3 regions of the Streptomyces sp. NPDC048639 genome follow, and region 2 is predicted to be linked to each of the others. Evidence: predicted binding sites of a transcription regulator. Region 2 holds the regulator's gene; each other region holds the start of a gene.

The links. Region 2 encodes HrcA, which represses chaperone genes, less so after heat shock. Its sites were predicted from a motif close to TTNGCACTCNGNNNNNCNGAGTGCNAA; they were not measured.
Region 1: the regulator HrcA is predicted to act here: its motif matches at 1,065-1,091, upstream of groES (co-chaperone GroES).
Region 3: the regulator HrcA is predicted to act here: its motif matches at 1,914-1,940, upstream of groL (chaperonin GroEL).

What each region holds. Positions count from the first base shown of each region.
Region 1 is NZ_JBICVP010000008.1:213,940-217,214, reverse strand. Features, by position in the region: gene ACGFNH_RS22775 (polysaccharide deacetylase family protein) at 1-426, shown strand, start outside; gene ACGFNH_RS22770 (cold shock domain-containing protein) at 508-726, opposite strand; gene groES (co-chaperone GroES) at 1,241-1,549, shown strand; gene groL (chaperonin GroEL) at 1,640-3,265, shown strand.
Region 2 is NZ_JBICVP010000001.1:822,799-826,073, reverse strand. Features, by position in the region: gene ACGFNH_RS03555 (MBL fold metallo-hydrolase) at 1-735, opposite strand, end outside; gene hrcA (heat-inducible transcriptional repressor HrcA) at 937-1,953, shown strand; gene dnaJ (molecular chaperone DnaJ) at 1,954-3,087, shown strand; gene ACGFNH_RS03540 (nitronate monooxygenase) at 3,167-3,275, shown strand, end outside.
Region 3 is NZ_JBICVP010000006.1:442,385-445,659, forward strand. Features, by position in the region: gene groL (chaperonin GroEL) at 106-1,728, opposite strand; gene ACGFNH_RS19230 (cold-shock protein) at 2,157-2,360, opposite strand; gene ACGFNH_RS19235 (ubiquitin-like small modifier protein 1) at 2,836-3,114, opposite strand; gene thrC (threonine synthase) at 3,230-3,275, opposite strand, start outside.

The sequences.
Region 1 (3,275 bases), on a different contig from region 2:
TACTTCCGGCAGCTCCAGAGCCTCGGCGTCGCCATCAACAACCACACCGTCAACCACCGCGATCTGCTCACCCTGTCCTACCGGGCCCAGCGCAAGGAGATCTGCCGCCAGCAGGACACCATCGAGCGGGAGTTCGGCGTACGCCCCCGCATCTTCCGCCCGCCCTACGGGAACTGGGACCGCGACACACTCCGCGCGGCCCGCTCGTGCGGCATCACGGTGGTCCCGCTGTGGAGCCAGGAGGCGTTCGCCCGCTCGATCGACTTCGGCGGCGAGGAGCACACGTTCCGGCCGGGCGACATCGTCCTCACCCACTTCCGAGGAAGGGCCGAATGGGACGGCACGATGCCGGACATGGTGCGCCGCGTGATCCGCGCTGCCACGTCCCAGGGCTTCGCTCTGGCCCGGCTGGAGGACTACGTCTGACGCTCGGGCGCCGACGCGCGGCGGTCCGGCCGGCACGGCCGGACCGCGGGAGCGGTCCGCGTCGGCGGCCGGTGCTCCCGCTCAGGGAACGACGCGCACGGCCCGGTACTCGTACCCGTCCTGCTCCAGGCCGGGTCCTTCCCACTCCGCTAGCTCGACGCGCTGTCCTGGCGTCAGGCTGCGGTACCCGTCCATCTCGACGTGCGCGAAATGAGTCCAGCAACCCCCGGGCGTCCCGGGGCAGTCCAGAACGCCCCACCCGTCCTCGTCGTGCCACTCCCGCACTGTTGCTGCAGCCATGAGGACGACCCTACCGACGGCCTGAACGCGCGTCGGGTCCGTTTCCGGGACGGATCTGCGTGCCGATGACGCGATCGGGGAACCGTGCCGTCCGGCGCCCAGGTCCGCTCGGCCGCTCCCGTACGAGTCCCGTACGAGCAGCCGGGACACGCCGATCCGGAGCGCGTCCCTCGCGTTCGCACCCCGGTGTCCTACGAGCCGCCGGGGCGTGCGCCGAACGCCGCGGACGAGACCGTCCGAGAGCCCTGATCAGTGGAAAGAGGCCCGTGAACGGCCCCTGCGGCGCGAGTTGCGCATCCCCCTGGGCGAAGCGCCTGGTGGGGCCCGTCGCGGCTCCGTTGGCACTCTAGTTGACTGAGTGCTAACCCCGTCATAGTCTCGGGCTTGGCACTCTCCACCAGGGAGTGCCAACGAAAACAGCGACGGGCAGATCCGGCACCCGCGACGACGGATCTACCAGGTCGCCACCTCAGACAGTCAACCCCGTGAGATCTCCGAAGGGGGAGGTCGGATCGTGACGACCGCCAGCACCAAGGTTGCCATCAAGCCGCTTGAGGACCGCATTGTGGTCCAGCCGCTCGACGCCGAGCAGACCACAGCCTCCGGCCTGGTCATTCCGGACACCGCCAAGGAGAAGCCCCAGGAGGGCGTCGTCCTGGCCGTGGGCCCGGGCCGCTTCGAGGAGGGCAACCGCATTCCGCTCGACGTCAAGGTCGGCGATGTCGTGCTCTACAGCAAGTACGGCGGCACCGAGGTGAAGTACAGCGGCGAGGAGTACCTCGTCCTCTCGGCTCGCGACGTTCTCGCGATCGTCGAGAAGTAATTCACCCACGTTTGTGATCTGCGCCCCGGCCTCCCGAGTCTGAACAACCGGGCGCCCGGGGCGCAGCTCTTTGAGAGGACATACGCAACCATGGCGAAGATCCTGAAGTTCGACGAGGACGCCCGTCGCGCCCTCGAGCGCGGCGTCAACAAGCTTGCCGACACCGTCAAGGTGACCATCGGCCCCAAGGGCCGCAACGTCGTCATCGACAAGAAGTTCGGCGCCCCCACCATCACCAACGACGGTGTGACCATCGCCCGCGAGGTCGAGGCCGAGGACCCGTACGAGAACCTCGGCGTCCAGCTCGTCAAGGAGGTGGCGACCAAGACCAACGACATCGCGGGTGACGGCACCACCACCGCGACCGTGCTGGCCCAGGCGCTGGTGCGCGAGGGTCTGCGCAACGTCGCCGCCGGCGCCTCCCCGGCCGCCCTGAAGAAGGGCATCGACGCCGCCGTCAAGGCCATCTCCGAGGACCTTCTCGCCACCGCCCGCCCGATCGACGAGAAGTCCGACATCGCCGCCGTGGCCGCGCTGTCCGCCCAGGACAAGCAGGTCGGCGAGCTGATCGCCGAGGCGATGGACAAGGTCGGCAAGGACGGTGTCATCACCGTCGAGGAGTCCAACACCTTCGGTCTGGAGCTGGACTTCACCGAGGGCATGGCCTTCGACAAGGGCTACCTGTCCCCGTACTTCGTCACCGACCAGGAGCGTATGGAGGCCGTCCTCGACGACGCCTACATCCTGATCCACCAGGGCAAGATCGCGGCGATCGCCGACCTGCTGCCGCTGCTGGAGAAGATCATCCAGTCCGGTGGCTCCAAGCCGCTGCTGATCATCGCCGAGGACGTCGAGGGCGAGGCGCTCTCCACCCTCGTCGTCAACAAGATCCGCGGCACCTTCAACGCCGTCGCCGTCAAGGCTCCCGGCTTCGGTGACCGCCGCAAGGCCATGCTCGGCGACATCGCCACCCTCACCGGCGGCACCGTCGTCGCCGAGGAGGTCGGCCTCAAGCTCGACCAGGTCGGCCTCGAGGTGCTGGGCTCCGCCCGCCGCGTGACGGTCACCAAGGACGACACCACCGTCGTCGACGGTGCCGGCAAGCGCGACGAGGTGGAGGGCCGGATCGCCCAGATCAAGGCCGAGATCGACGCCACGGACTCCGACTGGGACCGCGAGAAGCTCCAGGAGCGCCTCGCGAAGCTGGCCGGCGGCGTCTGCGTGATCAAGGTCGGCGCTGCGACCGAGGTCGAGCTCAAGGAGAAGAAGCACCGTCTGGAGGACGCCATCTCCGCGACCCGCGCCGCGGTCGAGGAGGGCATCGTCTCCGGTGGTGGCTCCGCGCTCGTCCACGCCGCCAAGGTGCTCGAGGACTCGCTGGGCAAGGAGGGCGACGAGGCCACCGGTGTCGCCGTCGTGCGCCGCGCCGTCGTCGAGCCGCTGCGCTGGATCGCCGAGAACTCGGGCCTCGAGGGCTACGTGATCACCTCCAAGGTCGCCGAGCTGAAGAAGGGCCACGGCTTCAACGCCGCGACCGGCGAGTACGGCGACCTGGTCAAGGCCGGCGTCATCGACCCGGTCAAGGTCACCCGCTCCGCGCTGGAGAACGCCGCGTCCATCGCCTCCCTCCTGCTCACCACCGAGACGCTCGTGGTGGAGAAGAAGGAAGAGGAGCCCGCCGAGGGCGGGCACGGCGGCCACGGCCACGCGCACTGACCGTACGCGC
Region 2 (3,275 bases):
CGACACGCCGAACCGGGCCGCCAGGTCGTCGCGCTGCGCCCGCAGGAAGCCCGCGTCGACCACCGCTCCGTGCCCGGGCACGTACAGCGCGTCCTCGCCGCCGAGGTCCAGCAGCCGGTCCAGGGCTGCGGGCCACTGGGTGGGGATGGCGTCGGGGCCGGCCTGCGGCTCGCCCGACTCCTCCACCAGGTCGCCGCAGAAGACGACGCTGGGCCCGCCCCCGAGCCCGGGGACGAGCACCGCCAGGTCGTGGCCGCTGTGTCCGGGGCCGACGTTGACCAGGACCACATCCCGTCCGTCGCCGAGGGGGACCGTCATCTCCCCGCTGACCAGATGGTCCGGCCGCAGCAGCATCTCGGCGGCCTCGGTGGCGGTCTCCCCGTCGACCCCATGCCGTACGGCGTCGTCGCGCAGGGCCTGCCGCGCCCGCCGGCCGCCCAGCATCAGGTCCATCCGGATCGCGCCGTAGACCTGCGTGCCCGCGAAGGCCGCGGCGCCCAGGACGTGGTCGAAGTGCGGGTGCGTGAGTGCGAGATGCGTCACCCGGCGTCCCAGCATCTCCTCCGCCTGCTGCCGGAGCTGGGCGCCCTCGCGGAGCGTGGCGCCCGCGTCGACCATCAGCACGGCGGAAGGTCCGTGGACCAGACCGGCCGTCGCGTCCCAGCCCGGCAGGCGGCGGCGGGCGACGCCCGGTGCGAGCTGCTCCCAGCCCGCCTCTTCCCAAGTGCGGTTCATGCGACGACGCTAGTCCCAGCCAGGTAGCGTTGCTCGCTGCCGAGTTCACCGGACCGCGGGCGCGGGACGGGGGCTCCGGGCGAGCGGGCCGCCCTTGCCCTGGTCATACCACCGCGCCGTACACTGGCTCGGGGGAAGCTGGCACTCAGAGACAGTGAGTGCCAAGCCCAGGGCCGAGGAACAGATGCTGGAGGTGTGCGCATGCTCAGCGAACGCAGACTCGAAGTGCTGCGCGCCATCGTCCAGGACTACGTGGGCACGGAGGAGCCCGTCGGTTCCAAGGCGCTCACGGAGCGACACGGCCTCGGTGTCTCCCCGGCCACCGTCCGTAACGACATGGCGGTGCTGGAGGACGAGGGGTTCATCGCTCAGCCGCACACCAGCGCCGGCCGCATCCCGACGGACAAGGGCTACCGCCTCTTCGTCGACAAGCTCGCGGGCGTCAAGCCGCTGTCGCAGGCCGAGCGCCGCGCCATCCAGAACTTCCTGGACGGCGCCGTCGACCTCGACGACGTGGTCGGACGTACGGTCCGGCTGCTGGCGCAGCTCACCCGGCAGGTCGCCGTGGTGCAGTACCCGTCGCTCACGCGCTCGACCATCCGGCACGTGGAGCTGCTGTCACTGGCTCCCGCCCGGCTGATGCTGGTGCTGATCACGGACACCGGCCGTGTCGAGCAGCGCATGGTCGACCTGCCCGCGCCTTTCGGTGAGACCTCCCTCGCCGATCTGCGGGCGCGGCTCAACAGCCGGGTCGGCAGCAGGCGTTTCGCGGATGTGCCCCAACTCGTGCAGGATCTGCCGGAATCCTTCGAGGCCGAGGACAAGCCCGCGGTCTCCACGGTCCTGGCGACGCTGCTCGAGACCCTGGTGGAGGAGACCGAGGAGCGGCTGGTGATCGGCGGCACCGCCAATCTCACCCGCTTCGGGCACGACTTCCCCTTGACCATCCGGCCGGTGCTGGAGGCCCTGGAGGAGCAGGTGGTGCTCCTCAAGCTCCTCGGCGAGGCCAAGGACCCTGGCATGACCGTACGAATCGGGCATGAGAACGCCCATGAGGGGCTGACTTCCACATCGGTCGTCGCGGTCGGCTACGGTTCGGGCGACGAGGCAGTCGCCAAACTCGGCGTGGTCGGACCGACCCGCATGGACTACCCCGGAACGATGGGAGCGGTACGCGCAGTGGCACGTTACGTCGGACAGATCCTGGCGGAGTCGTAAGTGGCCACGGATTACTACGCCGTCCTCGGAGTGCGCCGCGACGCAGGGCAGGACGAGATCAAGAAGGCGTTCCGTCGCCTCGCCCGTGAGCTGCACCCGGACGTCAATCCGGATCCGAAGACCCAGGAGCGGTTCAAGGAGATCAACGCCGCTTACGAGGTGCTCTCCGATCCGCAGAAGAAGCAGGTCTACGACCTCGGTGGTGACCCGCTCTCGGGCGCTGCCGCGGGCGGCGCGGGCGGCTTCGGCGCGGGCTTCGGCAACTTCTCCGACATCATGGACGCCTTCTTCGGCACCGCCTCCCAGCGCGGTCCGAGGTCGCGCACGCGGCGAGGCCAGGACGCCATGATCCGGCTCGACATCGAGCTGGACGAGGCGGCCTTCGGCACCACGAAGGACATCCAGGTCGACACCGCCATCGTGTGCACCACGTGCTCCGGTGAGGGCGCGGCACCCGGCACCTCCGCGCAGACCTGCGACATGTGCCGCGGACGCGGCGAGGTCTCGCAGGTGACGCGGTCCTTCCTCGGCCAGGTCATGACCTCGCGGCCGTGCCCGCAGTGTCAGGGCTTCGGCACGGTCGTGCCCAACCCCTGCCCGGAGTGCGCGGGCGACGGGCGCATCCGCTCCCGCCGCACCCTCACCGTCAAGATCCCGGCGGGCGTGGACAACGGCACCCGCATCCAGCTGGCGGGCGAGGGCGAGGTCGGCCCGGGCGGCGGCCCGGCGGGCGATCTGTACGTCGAGATCCACGAGATGCCGCACCCGGTGTTCCAGCGGCGCGGGGACGACCTGCACTGCACGGTCACCATCCCGATGACGGCGGCGGCTCTCGGCACCCAGGTGCCGCTGGAGACGCTCGACGGGCTGGAGGAGGTCGACATCCGGCCGGGCACGCAGTCCGGGCAGTCGGTCCCGCTCCACCAGCGCGGCATCACGCATCTGCGCGGCGGCGGGCGCGGTGACCTGATCGTCCACGTCGAGGTCCAGACGCCTTCGAAGCTCGATCCGCAGCAGGAGGATCTGCTGCGGCAGCTCTCGAAACTGCGCGGGGAGGAGCGGCCTTCGGGCCACTTTCAGCCGGGGCAGCAGGGGCTCTTCTCCCGCCTGAAGGATGCCTTCAACGGCCGCTGACCGATGGTGCCCGCGTTCCGGGGTCGGTGCCCGCTGACCCCGGCAGCCGGGGCATGGCACCGCGTGACACCATACGGCCATGCCCTCCGTGTTCTCCGATCTGTCGCCGTACCCGATCGTGCAGGCCCCCATGGCCGGCGGGGCGTCCTGCCCCGAGCTCGCCGCCGCCGTGTGCGATGCGGGCGGCC
Region 3 (3,275 bases), on a different contig from region 2:
ACCGCATGCGTCACACGGGTCGCACGCCCCCGCAACGCCACTGGGGCGGCACCCTCACGGGTGCCGCCCCAGTGTTCAGGACGGTCGATCAACCTGGAAGGTCGATCAGAAGTCCATGTCACCGCCCGGCATGCCGCCCGGGGCCGCCGCGGCGGCCTTCTCCGGCTTGTCGGCGATGACGGCCTCGGTGGTGAGGAAGAGCGCAGCGATGGACGCGGCGTTCTGCAGCGCCGAGCGCGTGACCTTGGCCGGGTCGATGATGCCCTCGGCGACCAGGTCGACGTACTCGCCGGTCGCGGCGTTGAGGCCGTGACCCGGAGTCAGGTTGCGCACCTTCTCCACAACCACGCCGCCCTCGAGGCCGGCGTTGACCGCGATCTGCTTCAGCGGGGCCTCCAGGGCCAGGCGCACGGCCTGGGCACCGGTGGCCTCGTCGCCCTCGAGCTCGAGCTTGTCGAAGACCGTGGAAGCCTGGAGCAGAGCCACGCCACCACCGGCGACGATGCCCTCCTCGACGGCGGCCTTGGCGTTGCGCACCGCGTCCTCGATGCGGTGCTTGCGCTCCTTGAGCTCGACCTCGGTCGCGGCACCGGCCTTGATGACGGCCACGCCGCCGGCCAGCTTCGCGAGGCGCTCCTGGAGCTTCTCGCGGTCGTAGTCCGAGTCCGAGTTCTCGATCTCGGCACGGATCTGGTTGACCCGGCCCTGGACCTGCTCGCTGTCACCGGCACCGTCGACGATGGTGGTCTCGTCCTTGGTGATGACGACCTTGCGGGCACGGCCCAGCAGGTCGACACCCGCGTTCTCCAGCTTGAGGCCGACCTCCTCGGAGATGACGGTGCCACCGGTGAGGATGGCGATGTCGCCGAGCATGGCCTTGCGGCGGTCACCGAAGCCCGGGGCCTTGACGGCAACGGACTTGAAGGTGCCACGGATCTTGTTGACGACCAGGGTGGACAGCGCCTCGCCCTCGACGTCCTCCGCGATGATCAGCAGCGGCTTGCCGGACTGCATGACCTTCTCCAGCAGCGGAAGGAGGTCCTTCACCGCGGAGATCTTGGAGTTGACGATCAGGATGTACGGGTCGTCGAGGACGGCCTCCATACGCTCCATGTCGGTGGCGAAGTAGGCGGAGATGTAGCCCTTGTCGAAGCGCATGCCCTCGGTGAGCTCGAGCTCGAGCCCGAAGGTCTGCGACTCCTCGACGGTGATGACGCCTTCCTTGCCGACCTTGTCCATCGCCTCGGCGATGAGCTCGCCGATCTGGGTGTCGGCGGCGGAGATGGAGGCCGTCGAAGCGATCTGCTCCTTGGTCTCCACGTCCTTGGCCTGCTCGAGCAGGGCGGTCGAGACGGCCTCGACGGCCTTCTCGATGCCACGCTTCAGGGCCATCGGGTTGGCACCGGCGGCGACGTTGCGGAGGCCCTCCTTGACGAGAGCCTGGGCGAGAACGGTCGCGGTCGTCGTGCCGTCACCGGCGACGTCGTCCGTCTTCTTCGCGACCTCCTTGACCAGCTCCGCGCCGATCTTCTCGTAGGGGTCCTCGAGCTCGATCTCCTTGGCGATGGACACACCATCGTTGGTGATCGTGGGGGCGCCCCACTTCTTCTCGAGGACGACGTTCCGGCCCTTGGGGCCGAGGGTCACCCTGACGGCGTCGGCGAGCTGGTTCATCCCGCGCTCGAGGCCGCGCCGCGCCTCCTCGTCGAACGCGATGATCTTGGCCATGTGAAGTGTCCTCCACGGACTGGGGTTCCCCCCGCCGTAAGCCGGGGGACGGTGGATTGCTCCGGACCGCGTGGCGCCCGCGACGGACGGCCTGCCTGCCCGACGGTCCTTGCCCCGCCTGGCCTGCGGGCCTCACCGACCCGGTCCTTCTGTCACTCTCAACCTCAGAGTGCTAACGCCAATGATTAGCACTCGGGGCCATCGAGTGCAAGCGCCTCAGGCGCTCCCGCAGCCCCCGCGACCGGACCGCGGCCCGCCTGCTGCGGACACGGCACGGGCTCACTACCCATGCGCCGCCGACGGCGAACGCCCCACGCCCGCCCGGCCGTCACGCCGCCGGACCGCGTCCGCCCACGGCGAAGGGCCCGCCCCCCGAAGGGGACGGGCCCTTGCTCGTACGCCAGTGGTCAGTCGGCGCGTCCTTGGTGTCAGCCCGCTACACGGACCATGTCCGCCTGCGGCCCCTTCTGGCCCTGCGAGATCTCGAACTCGACCCGCTGACCTTCTTCGAGGGTGCGGTAGCCGTCCATCTGAATCGCGCTGTAGTGCACGAAGACGTCCGCACCACCGTCGACCGCGATGAAGCCGTACCCCTTCTCCGCGTTGAACCACTTGACGGTGCCCTGAGCCATCCCTAACTCCCCTATTACTGGCCCTTGCGCAGGACCGCACTCCGCGGACCCGGGTCGGACTTCACCCAGACCTCACACGGCGCCCCCGGCCATCGACAGGGGTGCTCCAGGTGGTGCCGGAACGCGTCGACCGCGGCTGAATGTATCTGCACGAATGCCGTCTGCAACAGGTCAATCAGACGAGAATTCTGGGCGCGCTCGAACGGCAATTCCCGCAGAATTGCCGCTAATTCGGGGCAACTCGGGCCGGGCATTGCTCATCAATCCGACATCTCGTGCACACACGGAGGGCACAACTTGTCGGTACTCATATGCGTTCGGCAAAGGCGCCTAGGGGGGATGTGCACAACTGTACCGCGCTCAACGGCACGGAATTGCCCCCTCCGTTTCTCTCACGGAGGGGGTGAACCCGATTACGAAAGGTTGTTGAAATTCACCGTCGACGCTCTCCCGGGGCCTGTTGGTGGACGGTCTGTCAGCAGCCGCCCGCGACCGCCGGGATGATCGAGACGCCGGCGCCGTCGGGGGTCGCCGTCTGCAGACCGTCCTCGAAGCGCACGTCGTCGTCGTTGACGTAGACGTTCACGAAACGGCGCAGCTTGCCGGTGTCGTCCAGGACGCGGGCGGCGATGCCCGGGTGGTTCTTCTCCAGCGACTCGATGACCTCGGCGAGAGTCGCGCCGTCGGCGCTCACCTCGGCCTGGCCGCCGGTGTACGTGCGCAGGATGGTCGGGATGCGGACGTTGACGCTCATGCGGTTCACCTTCGGTGGGAGGGGTGGACGAAGCAGGTGGTGGGGTCGTTCGGCCCACGCGGACCGGAGGGCCGTCGGGCCCGTGACGCTACCGGCGGCACGACGGCCCGCGTCCTCAGCCGGTCAGCCCCGCGGCGCGGAACGCGTCGAGGCTCGGCCGG